One region of the Mogibacterium sp. CM50 genome, then DNA from elsewhere that is predicted to be linked to it. Evidence: predicted binding sites of a transcription regulator. Region 1 holds the regulator's gene; the other holds the start of a gene.
What was found. The regulator HrcA, encoded in region 1, represses chaperone genes, less so after heat shock. The targets are predictions, from matches to a motif close to TTAGCACTCNNNNNNNNNGAGTGCTAA.

Region 1 (8,404 bases):
TACAAGGAGATGTTTCACAGCCGCCTAATTCTGGGAGCTATTGTAAATACCTTTTCAATAGCCATACTTGCAGCGATGATAGCTACTGTGATCGGCACCTTGGCTGTAATCGGCATAGAGTCCATAAGGCGTAGGACGGAGAATGTACTGCTGGCAGTTAACAACATTCCGATGCTCAACGCAGATATTGTAACCGGCATATCGCTGATGCTGTCCTTCCTTCTCTTTGGAATATCGCTGGGGTATATGACGATACTGTTCTCTCATGTAACATTCTGCATTCCTTATGTAATCCTGTCCGTGAGACCGAGGATGAACAAGAAGACGGACACACTTTTTGAAGCGGCGCTCGACCTGGGGGCTTCCAGAGGGTATGCGTTTAGAAAGGTTGTACTTCCCGAACTGATGCCGGGAATATTGTCAGGCTCGCTGTTGTCATTTACAATGTCGGTCGATGATTTTGTGGTTACGCATTTCACCAGAGGTGCGGGTATTAACACCATCTCGACACTCATCTACAGTGAGGTCAAGATTGGGATCAGACCATCACTGTATGCGCTGTCTACGATTATTTTCGTTATCGCCTTGGTTGCGCTGCTGATAGTCAACTTCAACAGAGATAAGGAGCCAAAGAGGGCATGAAGAAGAAATTAATACTGGGTTCGGTGCTCGTGCTGCTGATGGCTATTCTGACGGGATGCCGCAGCGGCGAGAATGGAGAAGTGTATGTATATAGCTACGGAGATTATTATGACCCTGAGATTATCGCTGATTTTGAAGCGGACACCGGCATAAGGGTCATTCAGGACACCTATGATACGGCGGAGGAGATGTATCCTGTCATCAAGAACGGGTCGGCAGACTACGACGTTGTATGTACATCCGATTATATGGTTGGCAGGATGATGGACGAAGGACTGCTGCTCAAGCTGGACAAGAGGAACATCAGGAATCTCAAGAATATGGATTCTAAATACATGAAAATGGCGGAGGCATTTGATCCGGGCAACCGGTATTCGGTGCCGCACGTTGTGGGTGTGCAGGGAATACTGTATAACAAAAAAAAGACCGGCGGAAAAAAGATCGACTCCTGGAATGCTCTCTGGGATTCTACATACGCCAATAATATAGTCATGCAGGACAGCGTTCGCGATGCGTTTGCAATCTCGCTGATGCGACTTGGATATTCACCTAATTCAACCAATCCTAAGGAGATAGAAGCGGCCAAGAATGCGCTTAAGGAGCAGAAGCCGCTCGTATACAAATACGCAAATGACTCGGCTCGTGACCTGCTGGCTGACGGCTCGGCGACAATTGGAGTAGTGTGGAACGGCGAGTATCAGTATACGCACGACCTCAACAAGGACGTGGAGTTCGTAGTCCCCAAGGAAGGGGCAGAGTTCTTTATCGATTCGTGGATCATTCCTAAGACTTCCAAGAACAAGAAGAATGCCGAGAAATTCATCAACTACATGTGCAGAGCCAGCGTAGCGAAGAGAAACTTTGACTATCTATATTACACCATGCCTAACGCGGCAGCAATCAGGAAGATTCCTTCAAAATACGTGTCGAATCCTGCCATGTTCCCAACCCGGGACAGTATTGACAGATGTACGCTTCTGACCAAGCTTGACCCGGAAACGACCAAGCTATATAGTGACAGCTGGAAGGAAGTTAAATCGAGCAAGAACTAGGTGCCACGGAGGCGGTTATGAACGATAGACAGATTAAGGCTTTTCTTGAAGCAGCCAGGCTTCTCAATTTTACCAAGGCGGCGGAAAAGCTATATGTTCCTCAATCTCAGGTATCCAGAGCGATTGCAGCGCTTGAGAAGGAGCTGGGGACGGTGTTGTTTGAAAGGGAGAACTCCAGAAGCATAACACTGTCGCCTGCCGGGGAGAAATACTTCAGCCTGTTCAGCAGATTTGAGACGGAACTCGGCAGGACAAGGGAGTCGCTGCGCGAAGAAACTCATGAGCTGAGGCTGGGATACAATATAGGCTGGAATATTTCAGGCTTCCTGCCGGAGGTTGTTACGCGCTGCAGGCGGATCTACGATGATTTTTCGGTCAGGATAGAGTGCCTCAGCTTCGATAACCTGATGCAGAAATTGCAGTCAGGACAGCTGGATGCTGTTATCTCGCTGGAGGATTATATGAAGGCAACTTCCGACGTAGAGTACGAGGTGGTGACTGATGTAAATCGCACTATCGTTTATTCCGAGAGACTTTTCGGCGTCTTGGTAGACAGCCCCGAGGAGATGAAGGGTGTGACCATGTTCGTCGCAGAGGATTCGAGGCTGCGCGAGATTATATCATCAATCGGATTCAATCTGCGACCGTTCAACTTTATCCCCGACATAGAGGTGGTTCCCAACATCGAGACTATGTTTGCCAATGTCCAGAACGGCAGAGGCGTTATATTGGCTGACGATTGGGTGGATATATCCGGTGGCCCGGACATACACTCTGTGAGCATCGATGCCCGTTCAAATATCGCAATTGCGTGGCACGAGGGAGAACCGCCTAGAGAGGTGAAGCTGTTTGCGGATGAGCTTAGAAAGTATTTCGCAGACGATACGTTGCCGGCAGTCGAGAAATAACAAAATTAGAAACAAAAATGGACATCCATGCAGAAACTGCATGAATGTCCATTCGTTTTTGGCAGGTTCTAATATAGTCCAATTGATGATATCGTATAGATACATCAATTGAAAGCATATGAGGCTTATATATAACATTAACAGGGGGGTAAAATGTCTAGAAGAGAACAGATGCTGTTCAAGAACACGGAGTTCATAGGATACTCTGATTTGAACAAAAAACCGGGCTTCCAGATGGGAATGCACCGTACTAAGGATGGCAGATATTATTTGTATACTGCATGCTTCCGTGATAACGGATTTAATATCGTCGATGTGACAGATCCGGCAAATCCGACAGCTAAGTGGGTAGAGGGCGACTGGATTGGTGAGGTTCACGATGGGCAGAGCCTTGCCAAGCTGCAGGTGGCAGACGGCAAGCTTCTCGCTTGCTATGGCGGCACGATGAGGGTGCTGCACGGTACTCACGATCAACCGTTCTGGGGCGGATTTAAGCTCTATGATATCGAGAGCGATCCACTTAACCCTAAGTTCCTCGGACAGTTCGAGTGTGAGGATGGTCCGGGAGTGCACAGAAGCTTCTATAACGGCGGCGACTACGCTTATATCATGGGCAGCAAGCGCAACTACACGGGATACATTCTGAGAATCGTTGATATTTCAGATCCGACTAACCCAACTGAGGTTGGCAGCTGGTGGGCTGATGGCCAGTATTTGGGCAACAAGAAGGCTTCCGATATTCCGGAGGTTGGTACAGAGCCGTTCATGAAGCTGCCTAACGGCCACGCAATCACAGTTAAGGACGACGTAGTATATGCAGCATTCCCTAACGTTGGATTCTGCATGATTGACGTACACGACAAGACCAGACCCAGACTTCTGGGCAATGTGCCTCTCAACCCGCCATTTGGTAACGGTCAGGCAGGCGCAGCTGTTCACACAGCAATGCCCTTAGGTGATAAGCCCTTTGCTGTAGTAACTACGGAGGGTGAGAGAACATGGTACTTTGACAACAACAGAGAAGAAGGCATGTTCCACAAGATCACCAGCCAGCCAATGAACATCATCGGTATGGTTGAGACTTCCGATAAGGAGAATCCGGCACTTATCTCGGTATTCCCTTATCCGGAGGTACCGGCGGAGTACAGGAAGTGCCACGGTGAGAACTTCAACATCATCGATGGCCAGAGAGTGGTGTTCGGTCCACACAACATGTTCGACCTATTCGGGCAGGACTGCCTGGAGCAGAGAGACGACAGAGTCTACAACTGTCACTTCCAGGCCGGACTTCGCATCTACGATGTGTCGGATCCGTTCATACCTAAGGAAATCGCTTACTTCATGCCACCGGATCCGGAAGGCACATGGTTCGATATCGAGGACGGGACCCTGTTCCCGGGACCACACGTTGGTCATGCTGAGGACTGTGTAGTAGATGACAGAGGCTATATCTATGTCGATACTTATCAGGACGGACTTTACATCGTTCGTTGCACAGTTTAATTATGAACAGCTTGGAAACGCACACATAGCACATAAATAATTAGCTTGCTAAAAAATGGCATCACCCGTACAATTACCGGATGGTGCCATTTTGCGTATTAACCGCGGACTCTTCGACTACGTACAATTTCTAGTTTAGAGGAAGGCCCTTGAATCGCTTCACGAAAAAAACATATTACACTCATGTTTTGATGTTGACACCGGGGGAGGTCGATAGTACACTATGTGTAGTGATTAGCACTCCGGATTGATGAGTGCTAACAAAATTCAGGTAAGGAGGAAATACAATGGAAATAGGTGAGAGAAAGCTTCAGATCCTCCAGGCAATTATCACAGACTACGTTAAGAACGCAGAGCCGGTCGGTTCTCGTTCGCTTGCTAAGAGATATGGATTAGGTGTCAGCCCGGCGACTATCAGAAATGAAATGGCTGACCTTGAAGAGCTCGGATATCTGACACACCCGCATACCTCGGCAGGGCGTGTGCCTTCTGATAAGGCATATAGACTATATGTAAATAGCCTTATGAGCAAGCACGATCTCTCGCCGGAGGAAAAGCAGATAATCAACGAGCGCATGCAAGTTAGCGTCGCAGAGTTCAACCAGACGTTACAGCACGCAGCAGAGCTGCTTTCAGATATAACGAAGCTTGCATCATTTGCGATGACGCCTTCGGCTAATTACGACACGCTCAAGTTCATCAGACTCGTGCCGGTTGATGAATACACAATCGTGTTGATGATTGTATCTGATGCCGGCAATGTCACGAACACCACACTCAAGGTGGATGTGTCATATACGCCGGAGTCGCTGGAGATACTCAGCAAATCGATGACATATAACTATAAGGGCAACACCATAGATGAGGCTCTCAAGAAATCAATCATTGCAGATTTCAATTCTGATCTCGAGGCTATGAGCCCTTTGGCAAACACGGTTATGCCAAACTTCATGAAGACGCTCGAAGATATGCTCAACGTCAATCTGTACATGGAGGGATTGACCAACATATTTAACATTCCCGAGTACAGCAGCATCGATAAGGCCAAGGCATTCATCGAGCTTGTCAGCAGGAAGGATGAATTTGCAAGAGATATGCTCGAGCGTGAGGATGGTGTAATCGTAACCATCGGTGATGAAAATATCGATTCATCGATGAAGGATTGCTCGCTGGTCACCGCGACATATCACGTGGATGGCAAGCTGATAGGCAAGATTGGAGTAATCGGACCAACCAGGATGAACTATAGCGAGGTTACTTCAATAATGGAATACCTTACGGAGAACCTCAGCAAATCGTTCTTGCTAAACGATGGAAAGGAACACAAGAATGACTGAAGAGAACAAGAAGGATAATATTAATGAGGCTGGTGATAAGACAGCTGATAAGCAGGTAGAAGCTGCGGAGAGCCGGAAAGAGAATTCTTCGAATGCTCAGCGAACAGGCTCAGATGCGAAGCCGGCAGATGCAGAAGTCAAGACCGAAGCCGAGGTAGATGGCAAGACAGAGCCTCTGGATGCTGACAAAGCTGATAACGAAGCGAAGGATGTGCCTGACAGCGAAGCCGAGGGCGATGGTACGTCTGATCAGACTCAGAGGTCGGAGAATGAAACCGATAAGCCTGAAGAGGATGGCGATTCCAGGTATCTGAGGCTTATGGCAGAGTTCCGGAACTACAAGAAGCGTGTCGCCAAGGAAAAGGCGGATATCCACGCGTATGCAAATGAAAAGCTCGTCGTTGAACTGCTGGGCGTGCTCGACAACTTCGAGAGAGCGTTGGCGAGTGATCCTGCGGCGGATGCAGAGGGATACGCTCAAGGCATGAGGCTTATTTTCGATCAGTTGCTAAGCGCTCTGAGCGAAGCGGGGCTCGAGGAGCTGCGAGCGCTCGGTGAGGAATTTGACCCTAAGATTCACAATGCGGTTATGACGGCCGACGATGAGGAATACGACAGCAACAAGGTGTGCAATGTGCTGCAGAAGGGCTATAGTCTTAACGGCAAGGTCATCAGACCGACAATGGTAACTGTTGCGAAATAGTGACAAAATCGCGGGGAACCGCGTTTGTATATAAATAATTTAGTAAATAATGGATTTCGGATACGAAAGGAAGGAAATAAACAATGAGTAAGGTTATTGGAATTGATTTGGGAACTACGAACAGCTGCGTGTCTGTTCTGGAAGGCGGAGAACCTGTTGTAATCGCTAATGCAGAGGGTGCAAGAACTACACCGTCCGTCGTAGCATTCACTAAGAATGGTGAGAGACTTGTCGGAGAGACGGCTAAGAGACAGGCAATCACAAACCCGGATAGAACGATTGCTTCTATCAAGAGACACATGGGAGAGAGCTATACTGTAGAGATTGATGGAAAGAGCTATACTCCACAGGACATCTCTGCTATGATTCTCGGTAAGCTCAAGTCTGACGCTGAGGCATATCTGGGGGAAAAGGTTTCAGAGGCTGTCATCACGGTTCCGGCATATTTCTCAGATGCTCAGAAGCAGGCTACTAAGGATGCCGGTAAGATTGCCGGTCTGGACGTTAAGAGAATTATCAACGAGCCAACTGCTGCATCGCTTGCTTATGGACTGGATAAGGCGGATGGAGCACAGAAGATTCTTGTCTACGACCTTGGCGGCGGTACATTCGATGTGTCTGTGCTAGAGCTTGGGGATGGAGTATTTGAGGTGCTTGCTACAAACGGTGATACACACCTTGGCGGTGATGATTTTGATAATGCCGTTCTGGACTTCCTGGCAGATTCGTTCAAGTCTGAGCACGGAGTTGACCTCAGAAAGGACAACATGGCTCTGCAGAGACTTAAGGAAGCTGCGGAGAAGGCCAAGAAGGAGCTGTCAAGTGCACAGAGCACTAAGATCAATCTGCCATTTATCACTGTAACTGATGAGGGTCCGCTCCATATGGACATGGATCTTACAAGAGCCAGATTTGATCAGCTCACAAGCGGACTGGTTGAGAGAAGTATCGAGCCTATGAAAAAGGCTATGGCAGATGCGGGTGTTACAAATTCAGACATCGCTAAGGTCATCCTAGTCGGCGGTTCGACACGTATTCCTGCAGTTCAGGCAGCTGTTCAGAAGGTAACAGGTAAGGAGCCGTTCAAGGGTATCAACCCGGATGAGTGCGTAGCAATCGGAGCTTCTATCCAGGCAGGCGTACTCACAGGTGAAGTCAATGACGTTCTGCTGCTTGATGTTACTCCACTGTCGCTGTCTATCGAGACGCTCGGTGGTGTTGCAACTAAGCTAATCGAGAGAAATACAACTATTCCAACCAAGAAGAGTCAGATATTCTCAACAGCAGCAGACAATCAGACAGCGGTGGATGTGCACGTAATGCAGGGAGAGAGAGAGATGGCAGCCGACAATATCACACTTGGTAGATTCCAGCTCACGGGCATTGCTCCTGCTCCTCGCGGAATCCCACAGATCGAGGTTACATTTGACATCGATGCTAACGGTATCGTCAATGTAAGCGCTAAGGATCTTGGTACGGGTAAGGAGCAGCAGATTACAATTACATCCTCAACAAAGCTTTCTGAGGACGAGATTAACGCTAAGATCAAGGAAGCTGAGCAATATGCCGAGGAGGATAAGAAGAGAAAGGAAGAGGTCGAGGTTAAGAACCAAGCTGAAGGAATTCTCTTCGAGACTGAAAAGCAGATGAACGAGCTCGGTGACAAGGTAACTGCTGACGAGAAGTCTAAGGTTGACGCAGCTAGAGAGGATCTCAAGAAGGCTGTAGAGGCTAACGACGTTGAAGACATTAAGGCTAAGAGCGAAGCGCTGACACAGGCGTTCTATCCGATTTCAAGCAGAATTTATCAGGAAGCACAAGCTCAGACAGGTGCTGCCGGTGATGGCGCAGATGCAGGTGCACAGGCTCAGTCAGGAGCACAGAGTGCAGGTCCTGGCGGAAACACTGTAGACGCTGATTATGAGGTTGTAGACGAAGATAAGTAGTGTCTGAATACTAACAGATGGTTACTGCCGGCACAGCGTGCCGGCAGTTCACTGATTATATAAATTATCGTTGGAAGGAAATGATATGGCTGATAAGAGAGATTATTACGAGGTGCTGGGCATCCGGAAAGGAGCTTCCGAAGCCGAGATAAAGAAGGCTTATCGCAAGATGGCTATGAAATACCATCCGGATAAGAATCCCGGCGACAAGGAAGCCGAAGAAAAATTCAAGGAAGCCAATGAGGCCTATGCTGTATTGTCGGATCCTGATAAGAAGAGCAAATATGATAGATTCGGTCATGCCGGAGTAGAT
Region 2 (8,404 bases), on a different contig from region 1:
AACACCGGAGGTAAGACGGTTACGCTCAAGACTATCGGATTATTCATTCTGATGACTGAATCTGGGCTGCATATTCCATGCTGTGAGGAGAGCCGCATACCAATTTTTAGAGATGTATTTGCAGAGATTGGAGACGAACAGAGCATCGAGAACAATCTAAGTACGTTCTCGTCGCACATGCTGAATACGGCCGATATTATTGCAAATGCAGACGCGAATTCACTCGTACTCCTCGACGAGATCGGTTCAGGAACGGATCCCGCAGAAGGTGCTGCCCTGGGAATTGCAATGCTGGAGGTGCTAAAGACAAAAGGGGCGCATATTGTTGCAACGACGCATTATACCGAGCTTAAAAAATACGCACTATCGACTGAAGGGGTTGAAAACGCATCGATGGAATTCGATATGGAGACACTTTCACCTACGTATAAGATCAAGATCGGCTTGCCGGGAAAGTCCAACGCGTTTGAGATTTCCAGGAAGCTTGGTCTGGATTCGGCGATAATCGATAGAGCTATCTCCTTGATGAATGAGAATGACATCGAATTCGAGGGGGCGGTTTCACGTGTTGAGGCTGATCAAAACAGAGCAGATGAAGTTCTTGCTAGAGCTGAGGCGATGGAGGCGGAGGCGAATCGCAAGCTCATGGATGCCGAAGAAAAGCTGGCAGCAGCTAAGGATAGCAAGCGTAGGATCATTGAGTCTGCTAAGGAAGAGGCTCGAGACATAATAAGCGATGCAAATAGAACCGTTAAAGAGGTTAGCAAAGAGCTTAGGAAGGCTGCCAAGGAAAACCGTGACAATTCCTCCGCGGCTGTGGCTGAGAGTAAACGCAAACTTCGAGAGAAGTATATCAAAAATGCTGCTGCACCTAAAGAGGTTAAGAACAGCAATGTCCCTAAAGCCGAGGAGCTCAAGCGAGGGACTCGTATCAAATTATTAAAGCTGGGTCAAAACGGAGAGGTTGAGACTCCGCCGGATGCATCCGGCAGTCTGACTGTAAGGATAGGTGCGCTCAAGATGGGAGCAAAGCTCAAGGATGTAGTGATCATTGAGGACAACAGACCTGGCAATAAAGCACGCAAACGCGAAAACTATGCTGTTATGAATACATCTAAGGTGAGGACGATTTCACCATCTATCAACGTGGTAGGCAAGAATTTGGATGACGCCGAGATGGAAGTAAGCAAGTATATCGATGACGCGTTTCTTGCCGGCGTAAATGAAGTCCGGATTGTGCACGGAAGAGGAGAAGGAATTCTGCGCACAGGACTCAGACAGATGCTCAAACGCAACAAAAATATCAAGTCTATAGCGGGAGCTTCGTATGATCAGGGCGGCGAAGGGGTGACAGTTGTCACATTTATAGATAAATAATGAGCTTAAACCGTTCAAAAAGGTTACTAAAAAGCCGGTTTTGATATATAATTAATTGATTAGAGATTGATAATGGGGATAGTGTCAATGTACGTCGTTAGCAGATGCCTTTTAGGAATTAATTGCAAATATAATGGCGGGAATAATTTGAACGAGGATGTCATCGAGTTTTGCCGCAATCACTCCGTTATTGCAGTCTGCCCAGAGACAGCAGGTAAACTGGAGTCGCCCAGACCACCGGCAGAGCATCAGTTGGTGACTATGCCTGATGGCAGTGTTGAAGAACGTGTAATAGATAAGGACGGTAAGGATAGAACCGCAAATTTCTTCAATGGGGCTAATATCTCAATGAACGAGGTGCTTCGGAAATGCGAATCTACAGGTGAAACGATAGAGGGTGCTATACTAAAGGCAAACAGCCCTTCGTGCGGTAGCGATATGATATACGATGGAACCTTTGCAGGGGTGCTGATACCTGGAGATGGAATATTTGCCGGGATGCTCAAGGAACGCAATGTTCCGGTTATGAGTGAAAAGAATTTTAAAGAGAGATTAAACGTAGAGGAGAAGGCCGAGAAATGATCGACTACAAGTTACAGATAGCACAAATTATATCTAAGCAGGATATAGGGCTAAGCGCAGATGAAATCGCTGAAATGATTGAGGTGCCAGCTGATTCTAACAATGGCGATTTTGCATTCCCTTGTTTCAGACTAGCGAAGATGATGAGGGAAGCGCCACAGATGATAGCTGCCGGAATAGCTGAGACAATTGAATCCGAGTCGATTTTTGAGAAGGTAGAGCGGGTAAACGCATATGTGAACATGTTTATCCGCAAGGATGTGTTCGTTAAAAACGTTGTCACAGAGGTGATTCGTACCGGTGCTGATTACGGAAAATCCAATATTGGTGAGGGCAAGACGGTTATAGTCGAATTCTCATCGCCTAATATTGCCAAACCGTTCCACATTGGCCATATCAGGAGCACCGTAATCGGAAATTCCATCCATAAGCTGTATAAAGCGACAGGCTATGATGTTGTAAGAATCAACCATCTCGGTGATTACGGCACACAGTTCGGCAAGATGATTGTTGCATATAGATTGTGGGGCAGTGAGGATGAGCTTGAACGGAGCCCGATTAAATCGTTGCTTAAATATTATACTAAATTCCATGAAGAGGTTGAGAAAGATCCAAGTCTGGATGATAAGGCTAGAGAGACGTTTGCCAAGCTTGAGAACGGAGCAGAAGAAGAGGTTGCTCTCTGGAAGAGGTTTAGAGATCTGAGTCTCAAGGAATTTAACAGAGTGTACAAGATGCTTGGGATAGAGTTCGACTCATATGCCGGCGAGAGCTTCTATTCAGACAAGATGCCCTCTGTGTTGCAGGAGCTCAAGGATAAGGGCTTGATGCACGAATCACGAGGTGCTCAGATCGTGGATCTGGAAGATTATGGTATGCCGCCGGCTGTTATTACCAAGTCCGACGGATCAAGTCTATATGCTACTAGAGATATAGCTGCTGCAATATATAGAAAGCAGCACTATGATTTCTACAAAAATATATACGTTGTTGCAACTCAGCAGAATCTGCATTTCAAGCAGTGGAAGCAGGTGCTGGAATTAATGGGGTACAGTTGGCAAAAGGATTGTATCCACGTCCCTTTTGGACTGGTTAGCCTCGAAGATGGTACGATGTCGACTCGTAAGGGCAGAGTGGTTTTTCTTGAGGATGTGCTGAGCAAGGCTGTTGAGAAAACCAGGGAGATCATCGAAGAGAAGAATACGGGCGGGGTTGATATTGATGAGATCTCAAGAGAAGTCGGAATCGGTGCGGTAATATTCCAGGAACTGTCCAACAACAGAATCAAGGATTATGTGTTCTCGTGGGATAAGGTACTAAACTTCGATGGAGAGACGGGTCCTTATGTTCAGTACACACATGCAAGAGCGTCCAGTGTTCTTAGAAATGCTTCGCAGGAGGAGCTGAGCAAGATTCAAAACTCAGACATCGGCGCTTTCAGCTATGTGACATCTGAAAGCGCATATGAGCTGACCAAGCTGATCTACAGGGTTCCGGAGGTAATCAGAGAGGCCGCTGCTAAGTATGAGCCATCGATACTGACCAGACACCTGATAGATATCGCTCAGGGTTTTAACAGGTTCTATCACGATGAACATATCTTAGTAGATAACGAGGATGAGAAGATGGCTAAACTAGCGCTGGTGTATGCTTCTAAGATTACGATTGCCGACTGCTTGGCAATTCTCGGCATACAGGCGCCTGATAAGATGTAGGGGAGACGACGATGAAGCTACTGCTCAGCACAGTCAAGACAGAATGCTTTGATTCAAAGCTAGCACTTAAGAATATGTACAACGTCGTTGGGAATGCACCGCTGGACGTGTATCTCAGGGAATTTGACCTGAGCGATCCTGACCAGAGAATTTATGAAGAATTGCTGGGAGAGAAATACAACATTCTATATTTTCACTGCGATGAAGTGAATGAATTCAAGATAGCGCACATCTGCGAATTGATTAAGAAGGCCGTACCGAGCTGTATCGCTGTTGTGGGCGGTAAGGAGGTCAGCTTTGAGACACGTGAGTTCATGCAGGCGCATCCGGAGATTGACTATGTGTTCCGCGGTGAGTGCGAGAAGGTGTTGTTTGACTTTGTGAGATCAATTATCACATACAGTTTTGACTTCGAGAATATAGATGGTCTCGCTTATCGAGAGAATGACGAGATATTGGTCAATAAGATTGGAGAGCCGATTCGCTACGAAGATATACCTTTTACGTACGATAAATTCGAAGTGGCAGAAGGTGAGAACGTATACTACGAATCGTCTCGCGGAGTTCCCGACACCTGCCACTATTCTCAGTATATGCCGGGCATGTCGCTCCGTTCGCTTTCTCTCAATAGGATTTGTAATGAGCTGAGATATTTCCTGGTTAAGAAGGTTGGCAAGGTGACCTTTGTCGAGAAGTGGTTTAACTATGATGTGGCCAGAGCGTACAGAATCTGGGAATATCTAATCAATAATGACAATGGAATTACATCCTTTATATTTGATATTAATGGTGATTTGCTCGATGAGGAGACAGTTGAGCTTCTAAGTGAAGCCAGACCCGGATTGTTTCATTTCGATGTTGATATCGAGACCACCAATGCGACTGCGCTGGCCGCAGCAGGACGTAAGGAGAATATATACCAGCTTATGTACAATGTCACAAAGCTGCTTCAGAACAGCGAGGTTGACGTCAGAGTGGTGCAGCGTGTGGGTCTTCCGGGTGAGACGATAGAGCTGTTTGAAAGAGCCTTTAACAAGATATACAATCTTCATGCAGATACCTTTGATATAGAGGTGTTGCGCATCAAGAGGGGAACGATGTTCAGACAGCGTGCCGAGCAGTTCGGATATGAGTACAGCAGAGAGTGCCCTAATGAGGTCATTGCAAGCGATTATCTCTCTGCTGCAAGCATCGTGAGGATTAAACTGATAGCAAATACGGTCAAGACCTTTGAACATGGCTTTGAGGATTCTATCAATAAGATTATGTTTGATGCCGGTCTCAGACCATTTGAATTTTTCGATGGACTCACATCGTTTATCATGAGAAACGATTTATCTCGCAAGCTGGGCAAGGAAGAGAATATGTACAGAGTGCTGTATACATATGCGGCAGATTTGTATGATAAGAACGAAGATACCTTGAAACTGCAGGTGCTGCAGGAGGTGCTTCACAGCGATATGAACAAAAACGTATCGCAGGATGTGATTAGGAAATTAGAACGTAAAGGGTGGGAAATACATGTCACAGCAAAACACTAAGCAAGATCGCATAGCAACATACCTCCAGAAATCAAATGGAGGTATTTTGTTTGATGAGCTTTCAGATAAATATCTAAGCGAGGCAGGCATCTACGATATACTACACGGCGTTCCTGTTCCAATCGCTGCCGGAGTTGGCGATGAGCTATCTACTCTAACTATCGCATTTGGAATGGCTAGGGTAATCGGAGCGGATACCAACTTTGAATACAAGGACAACTATGTTGCGTATATTAAGCAGCTCTTTGGAGACGATGCCTCAAAGGCGTTAATTGCAGAAGGCGCAAAATACGGACAGTCGGGGAATTACGAGCTTGCGGCAATGTTTTTCAGAGCGGTGCTCATATTCGACTCAAGGTCGCGAGATGCACTCTATCTATACGGCAGAGCCTGCAAGGATGCATATGAGCGGGAGAATGAGGACGAGGAGTATGTAGGTAGCTTTAAGGCTGAATCGTTGGAAATATTTGAGCTACTTACGATGCTTCACCCTGACTTCGTGATGGGATATTACTTCCTCGGATACGGATACGCTAACCTGGGGCTATATATAAAAGCTGACCTCACATGGGCAAAATTCATCGAACGGACTGCGGCAACGGGTGACCCGGAGATTGAGGAGCTGAGGAGTGAAATTTCCGAGAGGTTAGATGCGCTCAGGGAGCCGGTCAAGATCGAGGAGGGTGTGAACTGCGTTCTCAGTGGGGATTATATGGGAGGAATTAACATTCTTTCGCAATATACTGATGGGAATTACAAGGATTGGTGGCCGTTGTGGTACTATCTGGCCGTATCTGAGGCTTCCCTGGGTAATGCGGAACCGGCCATCGACTACTACAAGCAGGCATTGGTATACACACCTAGCAACACAGATATCATGGAAGAACTGGCTTCTGTCTATGCGGCTATAGGTGATCAAGCAAATGCTGTCAAATATCTTAATAAGATTGAAATCGTAAAAAACAATATTAAGCAAGAGAGTGGAAATCAATAATTTATACTATGGAGTGGAGGTGTCGATGTCGCATTTCTTCAGGTACGAGATGGACGGCGAACCGTATCTCAATATGATGCTCATATATGTAATATTTGCGGTATCAATAGCTATCGCAGTTAAATTTAGAAAAAACGAAAAACTACTCAAGGCCGTGCTGATTATCAGTGTGGCCTTGCAGGCTGTTATGTTCGCGTGGTATTTGGGAGACAAGGCGCTACTGATTAAGGAAGGTCTTCCCTTATACCACTGCAGGCTGGCAGCTTTGATGTCAGCTGCTGGATATTTTTTCAATAAACCGAAGGTGGCTAGGTTTTTTGCCTGGATGGGACTGGTTGGAGCTGTGATCGCTTTTGTCTTTCCGGATCCGTCGGATTTTATGTGGCCACACTTGACCAATCTTACCTTCGTTTCTACACATTGCTTTATAGCTATGGGATCAATCATGGTTATTGCCAGAAACGACGTAAAGCTCTGCGTAATTGATGCATGCGTTATGACGGTAGTGATGAATGCATTTCTCGTTATTGTAAATGCTATGCTCGGTAGCAATTACGGCTATCTGACTGAGCTTCCACCCGGTATTCCGTTACAGTTGAACAAATATATGCTGTTTGTGTTATTGACTGCTGTAATTTCAGGAGGCGAACCGCTGCTGGACAGAGCATATGCCGCAATCAAAATGCACGATTAGCTTAACGTATATAGTTAAGTAAGAGAAATCGCTAAAGAAATGTGACGACACTATGAAGATTAGCACTCAACAGTTGACAGTGCTAACAATTACGCCTATACTATAGATGTAAGCAGAGATGAGATTATAGTTAAGGCTTACAGAGAGTAGAAAATGAGGAGGTGTGATAGAATGTTACCTGCAATTTTTGGAGAAAACGTATTTGATAATTTTATGAATGACTTTGATCGTGACTTCTTTAGACGCTGGGATGCATCGAAGCTCATGAGAACCGATGTTAAAGAAACAGAAGGTGGATATGAGCTAAAGGTGAATATGCCGGGGTTGAAGAAGGAAGATGTAAGTATCAAGCTTGATCAGGATTATCTTACGATTTCAGCTAATGCAAAGTCATCTGATGATGAAAAGGATGATAATGGTAAGTATGTAAGAAGAGAACGCTATTATGGAAGCTATCAGCGTCAGTTCTACTTGGGAAAGGGCGTAAAGCAGGAGGATATACATGCAAGCATGGCAGATGGCGTGTTAACATTGGATATCCCAAAGCGAAACCGGCAGGAGCTTGACAATTCACGTGTTATTGAGATTGAAGGATAGTGTAACATAAGAAGCACAAATGATTGTATAACTTCTTAAAGGTGTAAAATTAAAAGTGACAAGATGAGTAGCCGGGGCGGTTAGCTTCGGCTGCTTGTCTGATATAATATAGTTCATTAAAGAAATGATTTAATAATGCAGGTTCCAAAATAACGGAATGATGAAATGATACATAGAATTATGATATACTGACTATAAAAATCTTGACATGACATGATGGTTAGTATAAAATAAGGAAGTCGCGAACGTGGGAAGATGTTCCGAGGTAGCTCAATGGCAGAGCAACCGGCTGTTAACCGGTAGGTTGTGGGTTCGAGCCCCACCCTCGGAGCCATTGATTTTGTGCCGGAATGGCGGAATTGGCAGACGCCCGGGACTTAAAATCCCGTGAGAAGTGATTCTCGTACCGGTTCGACCCCGGTTTCCGGCACCAATAATTAAATATCGCGGGGTAGAGCAGTTGGTAGCTCGTCGGGCTCATAACCCGGAGGCCGCAGGTTCAAGTCCTGTCCCCGCAACCAACGAAATTTAACCGTAGGCTGATGTCTGCGGTTTTTTAGTGCAATGGATTAAACAGTGGCGTATTGCCGGTCTTTTGTGGCTTATAGGACAAAAAACGTGTTACAAAACCGCTATAGCCATTGAAATTTCAATGGCTATAGCGGTTTTATCTTTTTTGAAAGAAGATAGAGGGTGGACAAAAAACGTGTTTAGAATGCTTGTTAACAGTTGAAATTTCAACATGTATTGGCGTTATATCTTTCTGAGAATGAATTATCGGGAGGATACCGAATGAAGAGCGTTAATTGTCCATATTGTGGAGCCAAATGTATCAGACATGGAAAGAATAGTTCAGGTACGCAGAGATGGTTTTGCCCTGAGTGCAAGTCATCATTTACACCTA

Region 2: a site for HrcA is predicted at 6,963-6,989, ahead of HMPREF1152_RS00445 (Hsp20/alpha crystallin family protein). Genes of this name have one in related genera too.

What each region holds. Positions count from the first base shown of each region.
Region 1 covers NZ_ALNL01000039.1:17,663-26,066, forward strand. The annotation lists gene HMPREF1152_RS09590 (ABC transporter permease) at 1-642, shown strand, start outside; gene HMPREF1152_RS09595 (ABC transporter substrate-binding protein) at 639-1,694, shown strand; gene HMPREF1152_RS05740 (LysR family transcriptional regulator) at 1,712-2,602, shown strand; gene HMPREF1152_RS05745 (LVIVD repeat-containing protein) at 2,756-4,105, shown strand; gene hrcA (heat-inducible transcriptional repressor HrcA) at 4,393-5,442, shown strand; gene grpE (nucleotide exchange factor GrpE) at 5,435-6,145, shown strand; gene dnaK (molecular chaperone DnaK) at 6,229-8,091, shown strand; gene dnaJ (molecular chaperone DnaJ) at 8,177-8,404, shown strand, end outside.
Region 2 covers NZ_ALNL01000006.1:24,919-33,322, forward strand. The annotation lists gene HMPREF1152_RS00415 (endonuclease MutS2) at 1-1,377, shown strand, start outside; gene HMPREF1152_RS00420 (DUF523 domain-containing protein) at 1,450-1,959, shown strand; gene argS (arginine--tRNA ligase) at 1,956-3,674, shown strand; gene HMPREF1152_RS00430 (B12-binding domain-containing radical SAM protein) at 3,686-5,215, shown strand; gene HMPREF1152_RS00435 (tetratricopeptide repeat protein) at 5,196-6,209, shown strand; gene HMPREF1152_RS00440 (YwaF family protein) at 6,235-6,903, shown strand; gene HMPREF1152_RS00445 (Hsp20/alpha crystallin family protein) at 7,075-7,500, shown strand; tRNA gene HMPREF1152_RS00450 (tRNA-Asn) at 7,760-7,834, shown strand; tRNA gene HMPREF1152_RS00455 (tRNA-Leu) at 7,845-7,933, shown strand; tRNA gene HMPREF1152_RS00460 (tRNA-Met) at 7,946-8,021, shown strand; partial or broken gene HMPREF1152_RS10015 (IS1 family transposase) at 8,293-8,404, shown strand, end outside.